Regions from separate parts of the Psychrobacillus sp. FSL K6-4615 genome, predicted to be linked through region 2. Evidence: riboswitches for the same ligand, from Rfam matches in the RefSeq annotation. Region 2 holds a riboswitch; each other region holds the start of a gene.
The links. A riboswitch is a leader RNA that binds a small molecule or an ion and turns the genes downstream of it on or off. The one in region 2 is predicted to bind S-adenosylmethionine.

Region 1 (4,671 bases), 1.6 Mb from region 2:
CACTCTACCTACATTAATCGATTGTCTACCATATCCGTCACGTTGGTTGTTATGGAATGGGCAAACTGGTCTGTTTATCGGAAGCTCATGGAAATTAGGTCCTCCAAGACGTATTAATTGTGTATCTGTATATGAGAATAATCGCCCTTGAAGTAGAGGATCATTAGAGAAATCAATTCCCGGGACAACACTCCCTGGATGGAATGCTACTTGCTCGGTTTCAGCAAATACATTATCTACATTGCGATTTAATGTCATTTTCCCTAGAATTTTAACTGGGATTTCTTCCTCAGGCCATAGTTTAGTAGGGTCTAAAATATCAAAGTCATATTTAAACTCATCTTCCTCTGCGATGAGTTGTACGCCGAATTCATACTCTGGATAGTCCCCATTCTCAATCGCCTCATATAGGTCGCGACGGTGAAAGTCTGGATCTTTCCCATTTATCTTTTGCGCTTCATCCCATACAACTGAGTGGGTACCAAGCAACGGCTTCCAATGAAACTTCACAAAATGGGATTTACCCGCATCATTAACGAAACGGAATGTATTTACACCGAACCCTTCCATCATTCGGAAACTACGAGGAATGGCACGATCAGACATTGTCCACATGACCATATGTGCTGACTCCTGATTGTTGGCAACAAAATCCCAAAACGTATCATGAGCACTAGCAGCTTGTGGAATTTCATTATGGGGCTCTGGTTTTAAAGCATGTACTAGGTCTGGAAATTTAATAGCATCTTGTATGAAAAAGACAGGGATATTATTTGCTACTAAATCATAATTTCCTTCTTCCGTATAAAATTTTGTTGCAAAGCCACGAGCATCGCGTGCTAACTCTCCAGAACCACGTGATCCTGCCACAGTGGAGAACCTCACGAATACAGGAGTCTTTTTACCCGGTGTTTGCAAGAACTTCGCTTTTGTAAATTCACTTGCAGATTCATATACCTCAAACTCCCCATGAGCCGCATAACCTCTAGCATGTACTACTCTTTCTGGTATACGTTCATGATCAAAATGAGTCATTTTTTCACGAAAATGGAAGTCTTCCATTAAAGTAGGGCCTCGTTCTCCTGCTTTAAGGGAAAACTCATCCTCCGAAACTTTAAGTCCTTGATTTGTAGTCATTGCTTGTCCTTGATCGTCCACTCGAAATTCTTCTAATTGTTCATTTTTACTATTTCCAGCTACTTTCTTATCCAAACAAATTCCTCCTCTAATTATCTCTTCCCTATTGTTAATACCCAGGATGACTTTCTAAAAAACCTATAAATTCAATTACATATTTAAATCCTATTAAAGCAATATGAATTACTATTGACTTCACCTAGATGAAGTAGTAAGATTATTTCAACAACTACATACTACTTATTAAGAGAAGCGAAGGGACTGGTCCGATGATGCTTCAGCAACCGCCAAAGCTATGGTATGGTGCTACTTCCAGCAAGAAATTGAGAGATAAGTATTTATTTAACCACTTACTCTTCTCATTTTGAGATGGGTTTTTTATTTCCTCTTAATACCTACTTAACTAATCGGAATAGTTTAAATTAAAGGAGATAGCAACTGTGATAAATTTATACATCAAAACAGAAAAACAGCAGCAATGGATTAATCGTTTGGAAGAATTAGAAGACAAATTTAAAAGCAAATCAGCAGATATTGACGAGAATTCTATTTTCCCAAAAGAAAATGTGGAGGATTTATTAAAACTAGGTTATGCAAGTCTAACTCTACCTGAATCGTATGGGGGCAAAGGTTTTTCTGTCTACGATATGGTTCTTTCACAGGAAATTCTTGCTAGCTTTGATGCAAATACTGCCTTATCGGTAGGGTGGAGTTTAGGTGTAGTAGGCGAACTATACGAAAAAAAATTATGGACACAGGAAAGATTAGACTTTTTCGCTACAGAAGTATTAAATGGTGCACTCATAAATCGTTCCGTCAGTGAAGCACAAACAGGTAGTCCAACACGAGGTGGCAGACCTGGTACTACCGCTATTAAAAAGGGAGATTCTTGGGTACTAAACGGACGTAAAATATTCACAACCGCTTCCCCCGTACTATCCTACTTTTTAACATCTGCTTGGATTGAGGAAGAAGAAAGAATTGGTTTTTTCCTTATACCTCGTGATACGGAGGGGCTTTCCATTGAGGAAACGTGGGATGTAGTTTCCATGCGCGGAACTAGCAGCAATGATTTAGTACTAAGCAATGTAACCGTTCATAAATCCAATTTAGTAGAGCTTCCTGAATTCGCTAGTGGCGGGAAGATCAATGGTTGGCTGCTTCATATACCTGCAACTTATCTTGGAATTGCACAGGCTGCAAGAGACTATGCAGTCCACTTTGCTAATACCCATTCACCCAATAGCTTGAATGGCTCTATTGCACAGCTACCAAACGTACAGCAGCTACTAGGTGAAATAGATTTAGAGCTTACGAAGGCTAGACTCGTCATTTACGGAGTTGCGTCCTCTTATGACAATGAATCTACAAAAGAACTTCTAACCAACGAAGTAAGCGTGGCAAAGCATATCGTTACTAATTCAGCAATCACTATTGTCGACAAAGCGATGCGATTAGTTGGTGCCAAAAGCTTACAAAGAACAAACCCCTTGCAACGTTATTACCGCGATGTTCGAGCAGGACTCCATAATCCCCCTATGGATGATATGACGATAAAAAAACTTGCACTAACTGCGTTAGAGGAAGATAACAATAAAAATTAGTGAAACGAGGAGATTAAATATGAATAAGTACTTTAAATTGGCTGCATTAGGGTTAGCCTCCGTGACAATTTTAGCTGCATGTAGTTCTGGAAAGGCTTCAACGACTTCAGAAGATGGAGATGTTCGAAAAGTAAAAGTTGCCTATGACATGGCATCTAAGCCTATTTCTTGGTTAGATGATAAAGGAAATGCTACGGGATACGATGTAGAAGTTATGAAATTAGTAGATGAACTACTTCCTGACTACGAATTTGAATATATAGGAACGACAAGCGATGATCTATTAATCGGAGTGGAACAAGGTAAGTTTCAAGTAGGTGTAAAAAATGCATTTTGGACAGAGGAACGCACCGAGAAGTTTATTTTCCCTAAAGATTTCCTAGGTCTAAGCAGTGCCGGTCTCGTATTGAAAAAAGAAAATGAGCATATTAAATCATTAGAGGATTTTGCATCTGCCGGCTACTCTTTAGCTCCTATTGCAGCAAACAATGCGCAATATACAGTAATTGACGAATATAACAAGACCAACCCAGATAATCCAGTCAAACTAGATGCCGGAGATGCTTTCACAGTGGATGTAGTCCAATGGGTCAATGAGGGTCGCGTGGACGGCGGAGTAATAATCGAAGGACCATTCCAAAAACAAGTATTAGATGAAAGCGGCCCTTACTATAATCTAAAAGATGAAGTTGTTTACAATGAATTTGCAGTGATTAAAACATGGCCTTTATTCAATAAAAAAGAACAAGACTTTGCAAATGCGTATGACAAAGCTATTAAACAGTTGCAAGAAGAAAAGAAAACAAATGAACTTAGTAAAGAGTTCTACGGTCGAGACCTTTTTGAGGTGTTAGATAAAGTAGAAAGATAAAATTCGTATTTCCATCAAGGCTGCCTAGCGTTGGATACCTGGGCAGCCTTTCAAATTTAAAAGGGAGGAATATTGCACAATATGGAAAAATATTTTGATGTATCGTACATATGGAGCTCACTTCCTATATTACTTCCGTTCTTAAAAGTAACTTTTATGGTTGCTGGATTATCCATTATTTTCGGGACTTTTCTCGGGTTAATCCTTGCTGTGATGAAGCTTGGAAAGAATAAAATTGCTCAAAAAACAGCGCATTTTTATACGACGATTTTAAGATGCACTCCATCTATCGTCTTACTATTTTTAGTGTATTATGGCGTTCCCGCCTTAGCGGACAACTTCGGGTTATATTTACATGATTTAAATACGGCAGTATTTGTAGTTATTACCTTTACCCTCCAATTCGCTGCGATTATGTCGGAAGTTATTAGATCCGCCTTCGATTCTATTGAAAAAGCACAATTTGAAGCCGCCGTTAGCGTTGGGTTAAGTCCATTTCAAGCGTATAGACGAATTATTTTTCCGCAAGCATTGGTTGTCGCACTTCCTAACTTTGGAAATGGACTTATCGCATTACTTCAAGAAGGGTCTCTTGCTTATACCATCGGGCTAATCGATATAGTTGGGAAAGCAAACTTAATCATAGCAGCGAACTACAATACCCATGCATTAGAAATTTTCATCGCTCTTGCTATTGTGTATTGGGTCATCTCTATACTAATCGAGAAATTTTTTGGAAAACTTGAAAAGGTTTTTAGTAAGGGAAAGCAAACAATTAATACGAACTAAGGAGTGTAAATAATGTCGGAAGGTTTAAATTATACGTTTTTAATTGATACATTTTTCATCGCATTATCCGGTGTCCCAATAACACTTCTCGTAACAATTGTTGCTTTGCTTATCGCATTACCTTTAGGTTTTTTATTGGCATTAACACGTATCAATCAAGTACCCGTATTGAACTGGTTCTCCAGAATATATGTTTCCTTCGTTAGAGGAACACCGATCATTATTCAAATTTTTATCGTTTATGCAAGCGTACCCTTAATACTTTCCCTA
Region 2 (4,671 bases):
GCTCGCCATATCCTTGCGAAGTTTATGTTCTTTGGTCCAGATGTATTTAAGCGAATAGGTGATTTAAGTGGTGGAGAACGCATGAGACTTCGCTTAGCGCAACTTATGCATCAGGATATTAACCTCCTAATTCTTGATGAGCCGACGAACCATTTAGATATCGAATCGAGAGAGGTCCTGGAAGATGCTTTGGGTGATTTTGATGGTACTATTTTAGCTGTTTCACATGACCGATACTTTTTGAATAAATTATTCCCGAAAACTGTCTGGTTAGAACAAGGTCAGCTAACCACTTTTGAAGGTCCATATGATTGGGCGCGTATAAAGTGGGAAGAGCAAGTAGCGATTGAAATTCCTTTTAAAAATGAAAAGCAAGAAAAACCCACATATAAAAGAAGTGCAGGAAGTGTAGAACGAAAGATTGAGGAAGAGATTCAAGCAGTGGAAAAAGAAATTTTCAACCTAAAAGAGCAAATCGAGATAGAACAGGATTGGGAGACATACGAAAAACTATTAGTAGCTATCGAAAAAAATGAAATGAAAGTAGAGAATTTGACTCTGGAGTGGATAGAGCAAGAAGATGATTCAAACTGTATTTGATCTTGATAATGGAAAAAAGATATATCATATATTTATAAAAAGAGTATTAACATCCATAAATTTTACTATATACTAAGATAAATGACCTGCTAAAGGGGTTAGTAACATTGGCATGCATTTAATTTTATATAGAGAGTTGATGGGAAATGAGAAAATCAATAAAGTGGAAAATTATAGTTTCTGTGATGGCATTAATATTCGTAAGCATGATACCGTTAATAACTATCAGTACAAGGACAATAAGTGAAAAGACCGAAAAAGATTTACTTGACCAGAGTCAAGTAATAGTTAAGGAAATGACATCATCCATTCAAAATTATCTGGCTGTTTATGAAAAAGGAATTTTACAATTATCTACTTCTAATGGAATTCTAGATTTTGAAAACAATGCTAAAAGCACAAATGTAGTATTGGCTACTCAATTAGAAAAAAACTTAGATACTAGTTTCAATGAATTTGTTTCTTTGTATGATGGTGTAGCATCTGTATATATAGCTTTTCCAGATAAGTCAATCGAAATAATTCCAGAAGCGGATCTTGGAGCAGATTTTGATCCTACTTCAAGGGAATGGTATTCCAATGCTGTTTCAAACAAAGAGAGGTTTAGCTGGTCTAAACCATTTGTGGATGCTGCAACTGGAGAGTATGCTATTTCTGGTGCTAAAGCTGTTATTAAAAATGGCCAAGTGGTCGGTGTTCTTGCTATGGATATTTTACTGTCGAAGTTAACTGAAACGCTAGCTGACAGTGAACTGGGGTACGAAGGTTATCCTATTATTGTAGATGCTGATGGTAATGCCATTGTTCATCCAACGTTATTTGGTGAAAATTTATCCAAGGATTCTTCTGTAAAGAAAATGCTTTCTAGTACCTCAGAAACAGGACATGTGACCGGTTTGATGGATGGTACTAACACAACTACTGTATACACTACGTTACCAGGATTAGATTGGAAGGTAGGCACTGTTTATGAAGAAAGTAAAATCCATCAAACAGCAGACAGTATTCGTTCACAAATAATTTTTATTGTAATATGCATAGAAGCGTTAATCTTTTTAGTATTATTTTTCCTAATTAGTCGTATATTGAAACCGATTGAACAACTAAAAAGATTGATGGATTCTATGGCAGAAGGAGATTTAACTGTTCAGGCTAATATTAAATCCAAGGATGAAATCGGACAACTAGCTAATAACTTCAATAAGATGGCTGTAAATATGAATGAAATTATACAGGTCGTGAAAGAGTCTGCGAGTAATGTCCAATCGAATTCGGAAAGTTTAAGTGCGGTGGCAGAAGAAACAAACGCTTCCGCAGAGCAAGTTTCGTCAGCTGTGAGTGAGATTGCGGTAGGTGCTTCTAAATCCGCAGAAGATGCTGTAGACGTAACAGAAAGTTCGTTGCACTTAAGTGATCAAATCAATCTCATCAATGAAAAATCAGTAATGATGACTGATATAGCTATAAAAGCAAACACTATGAATTCGAATGGTCAAAACCAAATGAGTGAACTTAAATCATCTTTCCAAAACTGGGAGTCAAATCTAATCTCTATGTCCGCATTGTTTAGTACATTGGAAGTTAGAGTAAATGCGATTGGTAGTGTGATGGAAACTATTATGCAAATTTCTGCACAGACGAACCTACTCGCATTAAATGCAAGTATTGAAGCTGCACGGGCAGGGGAGCATGGTAAAGGATTTGCAGTCGTAGCGGATGAAGTACGGAAACTAGCGGAGCAATCTGCAAAAGCGACAGAAGAAGTAAAGCATACTATTACGGAACTTCAAAGTGAATCACATACTGTAGGACACCAAATGGAAGATACTATCAAAACTTTCCGTGAACAGGGCTCTGTTGTAACAAATACAGAAGTAACTTTTGGTGAAATATCGTTACTGATGAATAATTTGCAAACTTCGATCGATGCTGTTTCAGCAGAAATTGAACAGGTTTCTACCTTTAAAGATCAAGTTGTAGATACAATTCAAGTGATGGCTTCAACTTCAGAGCAAACTGCAGCAGCATGTGAAGAAGTAAGTGCATCATCAGATGAACAACTAAGAGCGATCCAATCTGTAGCGAAAGCTTCGGAGACTCTTACAGAGCTTAGTGACAAATTAGCGAATGCAGTGAATCGCTTTAAAGTTTAAAAGAAGTTGAATTGTTTGAAAACAAATGTTAATATTCACTCAGGAAGAACAATATAATTTAATAACTCTTATCAAGAGAAGCTGAGGGAAATGGCCCGTTGAAGCTTCAGCAACCTCTGACTAGTCAGGAAGGTGCTAACTCCTACAAGATAATTTCTTGAAAGATAAGAATCGAGAGCAAAACGTTCACCCTCTTTTCTTGTTTATAGGAAAGAGGGTTTTTTGAATTTAAAGGAGGACAACAAATTGCCTATAAATATACCAAAACAGTTACCTGCAGCTGAACATCTTAAAAACGAGAAAATATTTATCATGGATACCGATCGAGCGATAGCTCAAGACATACGTCCGTTAAATATAGTTATCTTGAACCTTATGCCTGAAAAAGAAAAAACAGAGCTTCAATTGCTCCGTTTACTAGGAAATACGTCGCTACAAGTAAATGTAACCTTTTTACATATGGCAACCCATGATTCCAAAAATGTAAGTAAAACACATCTAGATACTTTTTATACGACATTCGAGGATATTAAGCACCGAAAATACGATGGGATGATTATTACTGGTGCCCCTATTGAGCATTTAGAATTTGAAGACGTTAATTATTGGAATGAGATTATAGAAATAATGGATTGGTCTAAAACTCAGGTGACCTCTGTTTTACACATTTGTTGGGGGGCTCAAGCCGCTCTCTACCATCACTATGGTATCGGGAAATATGACTTGTCAAAGAAATGCTTTGGGGTATTCAGTCATCGTTTATCAGACCCAACTGTACATTTAGTGCGAGGGTTTAATGATGAATTTCACGCACCTGTGTCTCGATACACAGCTGTATCTTTCGATGAAATAAAAAAAGACCCTCGTTTAATACTGCTTTCCGACTCAAAGGATGCGGGTGTTTTTCTAGTAATATCAAAAGATAAAAAGCATATTATGATTACGGGTCATTTAGAGTATGATGCAACTACACTTGCAGACGAATATAACCGAGATATTAAAAAAGGTGTGGATATTGATGTCCCAAAAAATTATTTTCCAAACGATGATCCAACACAAATACCGATGAACTCCTGGCGTTCCCATACACATTTACTTTTTTCCAATTGGTTGAATTATTATGTGTATCAAGAAACTCCTTATGATTGGGAGTAACTAAAAGGCTGGCCGTGAGTGAATTCACGATCAGCCTATATATGTTGATGAAAATGAGTATTATAATTTTTTATTCTGTCTTAAAAATTTGGTTAATTTCCTGCATTTCTTCTATCGTCAGTTCCACTTCAAGTGCTTTCAGATTTCGTAACACTTGTTCTGGTTTTTTAGCTCCAGGAATTACTGTATCTATGGTATTTTGTGCTAGATACCATGCAAGAACAATGGAAGAAACCTCCGCTTGTTTATCATTTGCTATACTACGAAGAGACTCAATCTTTTCCAAATTACGAATATAAACCTCCCCTTGAAATAACGGATTTTTTGATCGGCCGTCTTCAATTATAGAATCTTTATTGAATTTTCCTGTCAAAAGACCAGAAGCAAGAGGGAAATACGGGATAAATGAAATTTGGTGTTTGGCGCAAAAAGGGATTAACTCATTTTCTGCCTCTCTTTTGAATAGATTATAGCCTGATTGGATTACTTCTAAATTCCCGTCTTTATTGGCTTCGGTTAATTGATCCATTGTGAAATTGGATACGCCAATTGCTCTAATTTTACCCTCTTCTTTAAGTCGTGAGAGTGTTCCAATTGCTTCATCTTTAGGAGTTCCTTCATCTGGAAAATGGATATAGAATAGATCAATGTAGTCGGTTTGCAGTCTGCGCAAACTATTTTCAACGGTCTCTCTTAAAAATTTAGGAGAGTTATCTACAATAACCTTTCCATCCTCTATCTTGTGTGCCCCTTTTGTTGCAAT
Region 3 (4,671 bases), 1.3 Mb from region 2:
TCCCAAGTCCAGTGGACGTTGGTATAATGGTGTCATAAATGTATTGTCTAAAAAGGTTAAACAGTCATGGGACTTTGCAAGCTCTACTACTGCATGAATATCAGTGATACCCAAGCAAGGGTTCGAGGGTGTCTCAATGTATATTAGTTTTGTATTGGGTTGTATTGCTCTTGTAATTGCATCGATGTCAGTAAAATCTGCAAAGCTGTGCTCAATCCCAAAACGAGGCAATACTTCAGTAACAAAGCGAAAGGTACCGCCGTATACATCTTCTGTAATAACGATATGATCGCCAGAAGACAAAAGCATAAAAGTAGAAGAAATAGCTGCAATTCCCGAAGCAAATGCAAGTCCTCTAGTTCCTCCCTCTAGTTCCGCAATGGTTTTTTCAAGTGCTTCTCTTGTAGGGTTTCCCGATCGACTATAGTCATAAGGGCCGAAATTATCAAAGCTTTCTTGATGAAAAGTGGAGGATAAATAAATAGGAACATTGACAGCTCCCGTTTTTATTTCTGATTTTCCACGAGTAGAGGCGACGACTAGACTAGTTTCCAATGACTCTTTGAAATCACTCATTTTAAAACCTCACTTTCTAAAGTATTAAATACTTGTTGTAAATCTGTTATTAAATCTTCGACCTCTTCAATTCCCACCGAAAAACGAAGGAGACTATTATCAACCCCTCGTGCAGTTCGTTCCATCTCCGGTATATCCGCATGTGTTTGTGTAGCAGGATAAGTGATAAAGCTTTCCACACCGCCAAGACTCTCTGCAAATACAATTAATTTCAAATTCTCTAGGAAAGGGGCAACCCACTCGCTTTTATGTAAACGGAAGGACAACATCCCACCAACCCCGGGATATAATACATCTTTAACTGCAGGCTCTTGCTTTAAAAATTCTGTAATTCTTTTAGCGTTTAAATCATGTTGCTTCATACGTAGATGAAGCGTCTTTAATCCTCTTATGAGTAACCAAGAATCGAAAGGAGAAAGGACGGCTCCTGCTGCATTATGATTAGTTTGCAGCTGTTCACTAAGTTCCGCACCCTTCGAGACGACAAGTCCCGCAAGAACGTCATTATGTCCACCAATATATTTGGTACCACTATGAATGACAATATCAGCACCCATTTCAATAGGTCGCTGTAAGTAAGGAGTAAGGAATGTATTGTCTACGATTAAAAGTAGATTATGCTCTTTTGCAACCTCAGCAAATAGTTGGATATCAATTTCCAACATCAAAGGGTTTGTTGGGGTTTCAATAAATAAAGCTTTTGTATTTTTGGTTATCAATGCTGTTACTTCTTCAGCTGATTCAAACTTTGCATAAGTGGTACGAATATTGTAAGAATTTGCATACTGGTTAAATAACCGGTAGGTTCCACCATATAAATCATCAGGCGCAATTAATTCATCCCCTGAGCGAAAAAGGGACAAAACCAATTGTATAGCAGCCATGCCAGAACTACAGGCAAAGCCAGCATCTCCATCTTCTAACTTTGCAATTCCATCTTCTAAAATAGCGCGAGTTGGGTTTTTAGTTCGTGTGTAATCATATCCTGTTGACTGCCCGATCCCATTATGTTTGTAAGCTGTTGAAAGATAAATAGGGGGATTTACCGCACCAGTTTTCTCATCACTATGGTTGCCCAATTGAACTAACTGTGTATCGATACTGTTCTTTGACATTAGATGCTCATCCTTTACAATTAAAATAAAAAAAAGAGGATTCTCTAATAAGAAGAGAACCCTCAAGTAATATTGAAGTTTGTCTTCTTATCTTCAAGACGTCAAACGTCTATTTGGAATTAGCACCATACCTAAACGTGGCTGGTTGCTGAGACATCTACGGGCCAATCCCTCCGTCTCTCTGGATAAGAAAAATATATTAAATTATCAAAATTTTTAATTTAAATAAGCTTAACACGTTGCCATTCTTTTAACAAGATGCATTTTGTTCAACATCATAACAAAAATGTCCATATTAAAACAATTACACCGAGTATTAATGATATCCAACCTACTATTAACTTGTGAGAATAAGCTAAAGCTACTAGCCCCAAAAGAACTGCTCCAGCACCTAGCCAAAGCGGAGCATAAAAGAAACCTAGCACCCCTAAAACGATACCTAACAAACCAACCCATAATCCTGTAGAAGACTCCATCGTATCCACCTCCTATCTTGTATTGTAGGAACATAAGGCATAATGCTCCTCGTAATATTATATGAAGGTGTAAGAAAGGGAGATAAACAATCGGAGGGTGTATAGGGTACTTTGCCATTTAATTAAATAAACAAAATACTAGAATGTTGTTAAAAATTTGTTATACTAACAAACAGACCCGTCGGTATGTTAGGAGGAAATTCAGATATGGATACTAAATCACTCATAATTGAAACTGCTACAACACTGTTTCAACAAAAAGGCTACAAAACTGTAGGACTAACAGAAATTTTAAAAGCATGTAACGTTACAAAAGGGGCCCTTTACCACCACTTTCCAAATGGCAAAGACGAACTCTTAATAACTTGTTTACATGCTTTAAAAGAAGATATTACAACAGATATTAAAGTGATTTTCAGTAAGCATCCTTCGACTGAAGATGCCATAATTTCCATGATCGATAAGTTAATTCGTAGTTTTGAAAAGGATGGGACCATCACTGGCTATACATTTAGCAGTATCGTTAGTGAGATGGCGACAATGAGTGAGCCTGTCCGAACCGCTTGTAGTGATTTGTATGAAAATATAGAGCAAATTTATTACATTAAACTATTAGCGGATGGTTTTTCGGTTGAAAAGGCTACTGCCATTTCATTATTATTGACTGCTTCAATTGAAGGAGCAATGATGCTTTGTTTAACTCAGCAATCAACTAATCCCTTAATAAAAATTTCAAAACTATTACCAACTTTATTAAAGAATTTCTGAAAAGGAAAACCAATATCTAAAAAAGAGTACAGTAACTCTGTAATATTGTAGGAATTGTCAGCTGTTTAATGAAACAGCTTTTAATAGTGCACTTAGGAATCTGTGGACTATCTTTAATCCAAGCGAAAACCACCATAATAACATGGTTTGCATATTGGATTTAAATGAAAAAATCTTGGACACTTCAAAGAGTTTTTCTCTCTATAACGTTATCCTCTATTATAAAAATCGACTGTTTTGCTTCATATTAATTGCCAAGGTCTAAATAAGCTTTTTGAAAGGAAGATAAGTAAGATATGCATCAAGATAAAAGACTACCAAGGAATGGTAAAGAAGGCGCGATATTCGGCGCAATCATTTGTACATTATCAGTACTATTTATAGGATCAATCAACATAATTCTTGCAGCTGGAGGATTTAACAGTGAGGTTGCAATGGATATGTTAATCCTGTTGCCTATTATTTGGGTTATTGTGATGATTATTGAACCGTTAGCTATCGGTCGTTTTGCTGAATTTTTAGCATCTAAATTTATTTCACCAACAGACGGTTTTGCTGCTCGTATTATGTTCCGTACACTGTTCACAGTTTTAGGTATGTCATTTACAATGACTATTGTTGGAGATATCATGGGGAATGGATTTACAACTGAAATCTTTACTAACTTTATCCAAATTTGGCCACGTAACTTTTTAATAGCTCTATTCTTAGAAAGCTTGGTTATTCAACCGATTGCACGTTTTGTAATGGTTAAAATGCATGAAGCTCAAGATAGAAAAGCATTAGTTCAAACAAATACACAAAGTATCTAGGTAAAGTAAGGTACATGGACATTGCACTTACACATCGGATGAAGCTTTCTGTAATAGGGTAAATGAATCAGGAGAAGCTACGAGATACAGTCACGTAGCTTCTCTACTTTTTTAAGTAATCCTCCAATGTCGGTTCCCTAAAAGGTGAATAAGTTAATCCCATAAAAAAAGCGTCCAGACTTTTGAAAGTCTGGCCGCTTTTTTTATATTGTTGAACCAGGTTCACGAATGACTAATACATCACATTTAGCTGAACGCACGATTGCTTCAGATACCGAACCAATTAAATAGCGTTCTACTGGCGTATGTCCAGTAGCGCCGCAAATAATTAAATCTGCCTCCACTGATTTAGCAATCTCTTTTGTTATTACTGTTTTAGGTGAACCATATTCAATAATGATATTTACATTTTCAACACGAGCCGCTATAGAGCGAGCCTTATAGCGATCTAAGATTTCCCGAGATTGTTCTTTAACTTCCTCCGCAATTTCTTGATCAAAAGCTCCAAAATAACGCGTATCAATAATGTTTACGATATGTAATTGCGCTCCTTCATTTCGATATGCAATATCAATCGATTTGCGGAATGCATATTCAGCCTCTTTTGAACCATCTACCGCTACTATAATACTATTATATTGATTTTCCATTGTTTACATCTCCTCCTTTTATATATTTGGTTGAAGCTAGAACCATATCTACACCTAGCTTCCAAATTATATGTGTTAAGTTAATCATCCAAGTTGCTGTATCTGTCTTTATTGTAACATAGAGCATGTAACGGATAACTGCTGTAATATGGACTTTTGGTCCGTATTTCAGGAATACTCTCCCGATAATTGGAGTAAAAGTACAGTTCAATAAATTACATTACAAAATCCTCTTGTTGAGAAATATATTTTTTATTGATTAATGTGAAAAGCG
Region 4 (4,671 bases), 690 kb from region 2:
TGAGATCGCGTCCCAAATTTGTGGTTCGTTTTCACGAGTTAGGTCGATACATTTTGCGTAACAGCCACCTTCGATATTGAACACACCGTTATCCGACCAACCGTGCTCATCGTCTCCGATTAATTTGCGACCAGCATCTGCTGAAAGGGTAGTTTTCCCTGTTCCTGATAATCCGAAGAATAATGTAACGTCTCCATCATCCCCAACGTTTGCAGAGCAGTGCATTGGTAAAATGTCCTGTTCTGGTAGTAAGTAGTTCATAATAGAGAAAATCGATTTCTTCATCTCGCCAGCGTACTCAGTTCCACCGATTAGCACTGTGCGTTTTTCCATAGATACGATGATAAACGTCTCTGAGTGAGTACCGTCTACCGCTGGATCTGCTTTAAAGTTAGGAGCAGATAAAATAGTGAAATCAGTCGTATGAGTAGCAAGTTCTTCTTGTGTTGGTCGTATGAATAGCTGATGAGCGAAAAGGTTATGCCAAGCGTATTCGTTAATAATTTGAATACCTAAACGTGATTCTTTGTCTGCTCCTGCATATCCTTTAAACTCGAATATTTCATCTTGTTTGTTTAGGAAGTTAATCATTTTTTTATATAATGCATCGAAAATGTCAGAAGAAATTGGTTGGTTTACTGAGCCCCAATCGATTTTGTCTTTAGAAATAGCTTCATCTACTATATACTTATCTTGGGGAGAACGGCCAGTATATTTTCCTGTTTCAGCTTTAACTGCACCAGTAGAAGTTAGTACTGCTTCTCCTCTTGTTGTAGCTTTTTCCACAAGTTGTGGCACTGACAATTGGCTGCTAACGTTATTTCCTGCTAACAATGCTTTCAGTTCACTCACTGTTTCGATTGAATTCATTTTGAATATACCATCCTTTTTTTATATTTCCTCTTCAAAAGAGGAAGTTTTCTAGATATGTGAATTAGTATAACACATTAGGTTCATTAGTCTATACTATTCACTTTTAATTTTTTCGTTTGTGTATAAAATACAAACAAAAATAGTTGACATATTATACATACTTACGTATGATGATAAATTGAACGGATACTCTTATCCCGAGCTGGTGGAGGGGTCAGGCCCTATGAAACCCGGCAACCTGTAGTATTTTCTTTATTACAAAGGTGCCAAACCTGAGACAAGGTGAAATTCCTTGATTGATAAGAGTGAAAGGTGCTTATGATACTAATACCTTTCCTCATGTATATTTACGTGAGTGAGAGGTTTTTTTATTGAACATCGCCCTTTATCCTTGTGTGCCAAGTCCGAAACGGCTTCAAGTTAACTTCAATGCATTTAACTTACATGTACTATTATGTGAAGAAAATGCATGAAACATTTTGAATGGCTTGACATGGGAATGAGTACCGTATCAATTCTTGAGAGAAATCTCGCGGGATATAGGAGGAACAATCTATGACACAACGTCGATTATTTACGTCAGAATCAGTGACAGAGGGACATCCAGATAAAATTTGTGATCAAATCTCTGATGCAATTCTAGATGCAATTCTAGCAGAAGACCCAAATGCTCGTGTAGCTTGTGAAACGAGTGTAACAACAGGGTTAGTATTAGTTGCTGGAGAAATTACTACATCTACTTATGTAGATATTCCTAAAGTAGTTCGTTCTACTATTAAAGAAATTGGTTATACACGTGCGAAGTATGGTTTTGACTCAGAAACTTCTGCTGTGCTAACTTCTATTGATGAACAATCACCTGACATTGCACAGGGTGTAGATCAAGCGTTAGAAGCAAGAGAAGGATCAATGAGCGATTCTGATATAGATGCAATTGGAGCAGGAGACCAAGGCTTAATGTTTGGTTATGCATGTAATGAAACTCCAGAGCTTATGCCGTTACCAATTAGTTTAGCGCATAAACTAGCTCATCGATTGGCACAAGTCCGTAAAGATGAAACTTTAGATTATCTTCGTCCAGATGGAAAAACACAAGTAACTGTAGAGTATGATGAGAACAATAATCCGGTTCATATCGATACAATAGTTATATCTACTCAACACCATCCGGAAATTACGTTAGAACAAATTCAAAAAGATATTAAAGAAGTAGTGATCAATCCGATTGTTCCTACAAATTTAATAGATGAAAATACAAAATACTTTATCAATCCAACTGGACGCTTTGTAATTGGTGGACCACAAGGAGATGCTGGTTTAACAGGACGTAAAATTATCGTAGATACTTACGGTGGATACGCTCGTCATGGTGGGGGAGCATTCTCTGGTAAAGATCCAACAAAAGTAGACCGTTCTGCTGCATACGCTGCACGCTATGTTGCTAAAAATATTGTTGCCGCTGGTCTTGCTGATCGTTGTGAAGTACAACTTGCTTATGCAATTGGTGTAGCTAAACCTGTTTCCATTGCTGTAGAAACTTTTGGTACTGGAAAAGTAGAAGAAGTGAAATTAGTTTCATATATTCGTGAACTATTCGACCTTCGTCCAGCAGGAATTATTAAAATGCTAGATCTACGCCGTCCAATATACAAACAAACTGCTGCTTATGGTCACTTTGGTCGTACAGACATTGATGTGCCATGGGAAAAAACAGATAAAGCTGCACAATTAAAACAAATGGCTGGATTATAATAGTATGAACAAAAAAGGCTTTCCTATAAGGGAAAGCCTTTTTTCATGGGGAATATAATAAGAATTGATCAATGGATGCCAATAATCGATCGATTGAGTCATAAAATCGATCGATGAAAGTTATTAATCGATCAATCAAGACAAATAATCACTAACAAATGTTATTTTTGAAGGGATTTATAGTATTGTCCTTTTTCTACATATTCTCGGATAATTCTTTGGACATCGGCCTTATCTTCATCGTTTAGCTCACGAACGACTTTTGCAGGGCTTCCTAGTGCCAAAGAATTGGGAGGTACCTTCTTGCCAGGAGGTACTAGACTACCTGCTCCGATGAATGCACCTTCTCCAATTTCAGCTCCATCTAAAATAATGGATCCCATCCCTATTAATGCACCTTTACGTATTGTGCAACTATGTAAAGTGACTTGATGTCCAATAGTTACTTCGTCTTCTATAATGAGTGGATTATTTGGACTTTGATGCAGACAACTTAAATCTTGTATACTAACTTTACTTCCAATAATAGTAGGAGCAACATCCCCTCTAATTACCGTATTAAACCAAATTGTAGTCTCTGGACCGATTGTCACATCACCTGTAATTGTGACATAATCAGCTATAAAAGCAGAGTCGTCTATAATTGGTGTTTTCCCTTTATATGGATAAATCATTTAACATACGCTCCTTTTGAAAATAGATTATAATTAATGGTAACAGACATACAGTTTGAATGAAAATATATACCGTGGAAATGCAAGGAAGAAAAGAGGTTTGTTTATATGTGGAAATGGGAAACAGAAGGAAAGCCAAAAGCCGTAATAGTTATTGTTCATAGTGCATATGAACATCATAGAAGATATGCTTGGTTAATCGAAAAGTTGAGAAGCTCCAACTATCATATCGTTATGGGTGACTTGCCCGGTCATGGAGAATTAAAAAAATCAAAAAATATTCATGACGAATCCTTCGAACTATATAAGAACTACATTAAACAAGCGATGCAAGTGGCAGTTTCATACGACCTACCTATATTTTTAATGGGGCATGGCCTTGGAGCAACCTTACTTATTAAAGTTTTACGAAAACTAGATATTGAATATGCGGGAGTAATATTGACATCTCCATGGCTCCAACTTCAAAAACTCCCTTCCAAATGGACCAATACACTAGCCAAGTTGTCCATACCGCAGAAAATCAATCATGATATTCAATTAAATGAGTTAACGAGAAATTATGAGGTAATTCAACAATTTGTATCTGATCCTACTTATAGTACCTTTATTTCAACAGAATGGTACAAGGAGCTTCAAACACTCCTAAAAACAGTAAATCAATCGGAAATCTCTATTCCAAATAAACCAATTCTCGTTATGACTGGTGAACGAGATAAGATTACCGAGACAAATGCTGTAGCAAGATGGTTGAAGAGGCAGGAACTTTCTGAATATCAATATAAAGAATGGAAAAATTGTTTTCACGACCTCTATCACGAACCAGAGCGAGAAGAAATCTTTACTTACTCTCAGTCATTTATTAATAATGTGTTAACGGATATAGGCTATATTGTTTAAAACTAAAACTCTCTTCTACTAAATTGTAGAGGGGAGTTTTGTGCGGATTGACATAACACCTTTTGGTTCTATATAATATGACACCTAAGAGTTTCACATTTATGTAGTAAAGGAGAAATTTAAAAGTGAAAAATAATTTACCTGATATAACGCAAACAGTTTTAGTAGAAGCACCAATTCAAAAAGTATGGAACTATGTCTCCACTGCGGAAGGAATTTCAGCTTGGTTTATGTCCAATGATTTTCAAGCTCGAGTTGGATTTGAATTTACTATCCAATCACCATTTGGGCCATCCCCTTGTAAGGTACTTGAAATAGACGAACCACATAAACTTTCTTTTCAATGGGATACAGATGGTTGGTTTATAACTTTTCTTTTGAAAGAAATTGGTTCTCAAACTGAATTCACATTGATTCATGGTGGATGGAAGGAAGCAGACTCTATTGTACCGAAAGCTAAAAAGTCGAATGC

Region 1: linked by a shared signal. The riboswitch ahead of MKX53_RS16890 (acyl-CoA dehydrogenase family protein) and the one ahead of metA (homoserine O-acetyltransferase MetA) in region 2 are both predicted to bind S-adenosylmethionine.
Region 3: linked by a shared signal. The riboswitch ahead of MKX53_RS02500 (methionine biosynthesis PLP-dependent protein) and the one ahead of metA (homoserine O-acetyltransferase MetA) in region 2 are both predicted to bind S-adenosylmethionine.
Region 4: linked by a shared signal. The riboswitch ahead of metK (methionine adenosyltransferase) and the one ahead of metA (homoserine O-acetyltransferase MetA) in region 2 are both predicted to bind S-adenosylmethionine.

Annotation. Positions count from the first base shown of each region.
Region 1 is NZ_JBBOYQ010000001.1:3,375,017-3,379,687, forward strand. It holds gene MKX53_RS16885 (catalase) at 1-1,212, opposite strand, end outside; SAM riboswitch class I at 1,375-1,474, shown strand; gene MKX53_RS16890 (acyl-CoA dehydrogenase family protein) at 1,578-2,741, shown strand; gene MKX53_RS16895 (transporter substrate-binding domain-containing protein) at 2,761-3,612, shown strand; gene MKX53_RS16900 (amino acid ABC transporter permease) at 3,694-4,401, shown strand; gene MKX53_RS16905 (amino acid ABC transporter permease) at 4,414-4,671, shown strand, end outside.
Region 2 is NZ_JBBOYQ010000001.1:1,773,807-1,778,477, forward strand. It holds gene abc-f (ribosomal protection-like ABC-F family protein) at 1-600, shown strand, start outside; gene MKX53_RS08615 (methyl-accepting chemotaxis protein) at 747-2,753, shown strand; SAM riboswitch class I at 2,819-2,924, shown strand; gene metA (homoserine O-acetyltransferase MetA) at 3,000-3,908, shown strand; gene MKX53_RS08625 (aldo/keto reductase) at 3,979-4,671, opposite strand, start outside.
Region 3 is NZ_JBBOYQ010000001.1:509,546-514,216, forward strand. It holds gene metC (cystathionine beta-lyase) at 1-576, opposite strand, end outside; gene MKX53_RS02500 (methionine biosynthesis PLP-dependent protein) at 573-1,691, opposite strand; SAM riboswitch class I at 1,776-1,883, opposite strand; gene MKX53_RS02505 (hypothetical protein) at 1,967-2,167, opposite strand; gene MKX53_RS02510 (TetR/AcrR family transcriptional regulator) at 2,375-2,935, shown strand; gene MKX53_RS02515 (DUF2798 domain-containing protein) at 3,232-3,747, shown strand; gene MKX53_RS02520 (universal stress protein) at 3,951-4,397, opposite strand.
Region 4 is NZ_JBBOYQ010000001.1:2,462,322-2,466,992, reverse strand. It holds gene pckA (phosphoenolpyruvate carboxykinase (ATP)) at 1-870, opposite strand, end outside; SAM riboswitch class I at 1,063-1,179, shown strand; gene metK (methionine adenosyltransferase) at 1,429-2,625, shown strand; gene MKX53_RS12245 (gamma carbonic anhydrase) at 2,787-3,299, opposite strand; gene MKX53_RS12240 (alpha/beta hydrolase) at 3,408-4,199, shown strand; gene MKX53_RS12235 (SRPBCC family protein) at 4,325-4,671, shown strand, end outside.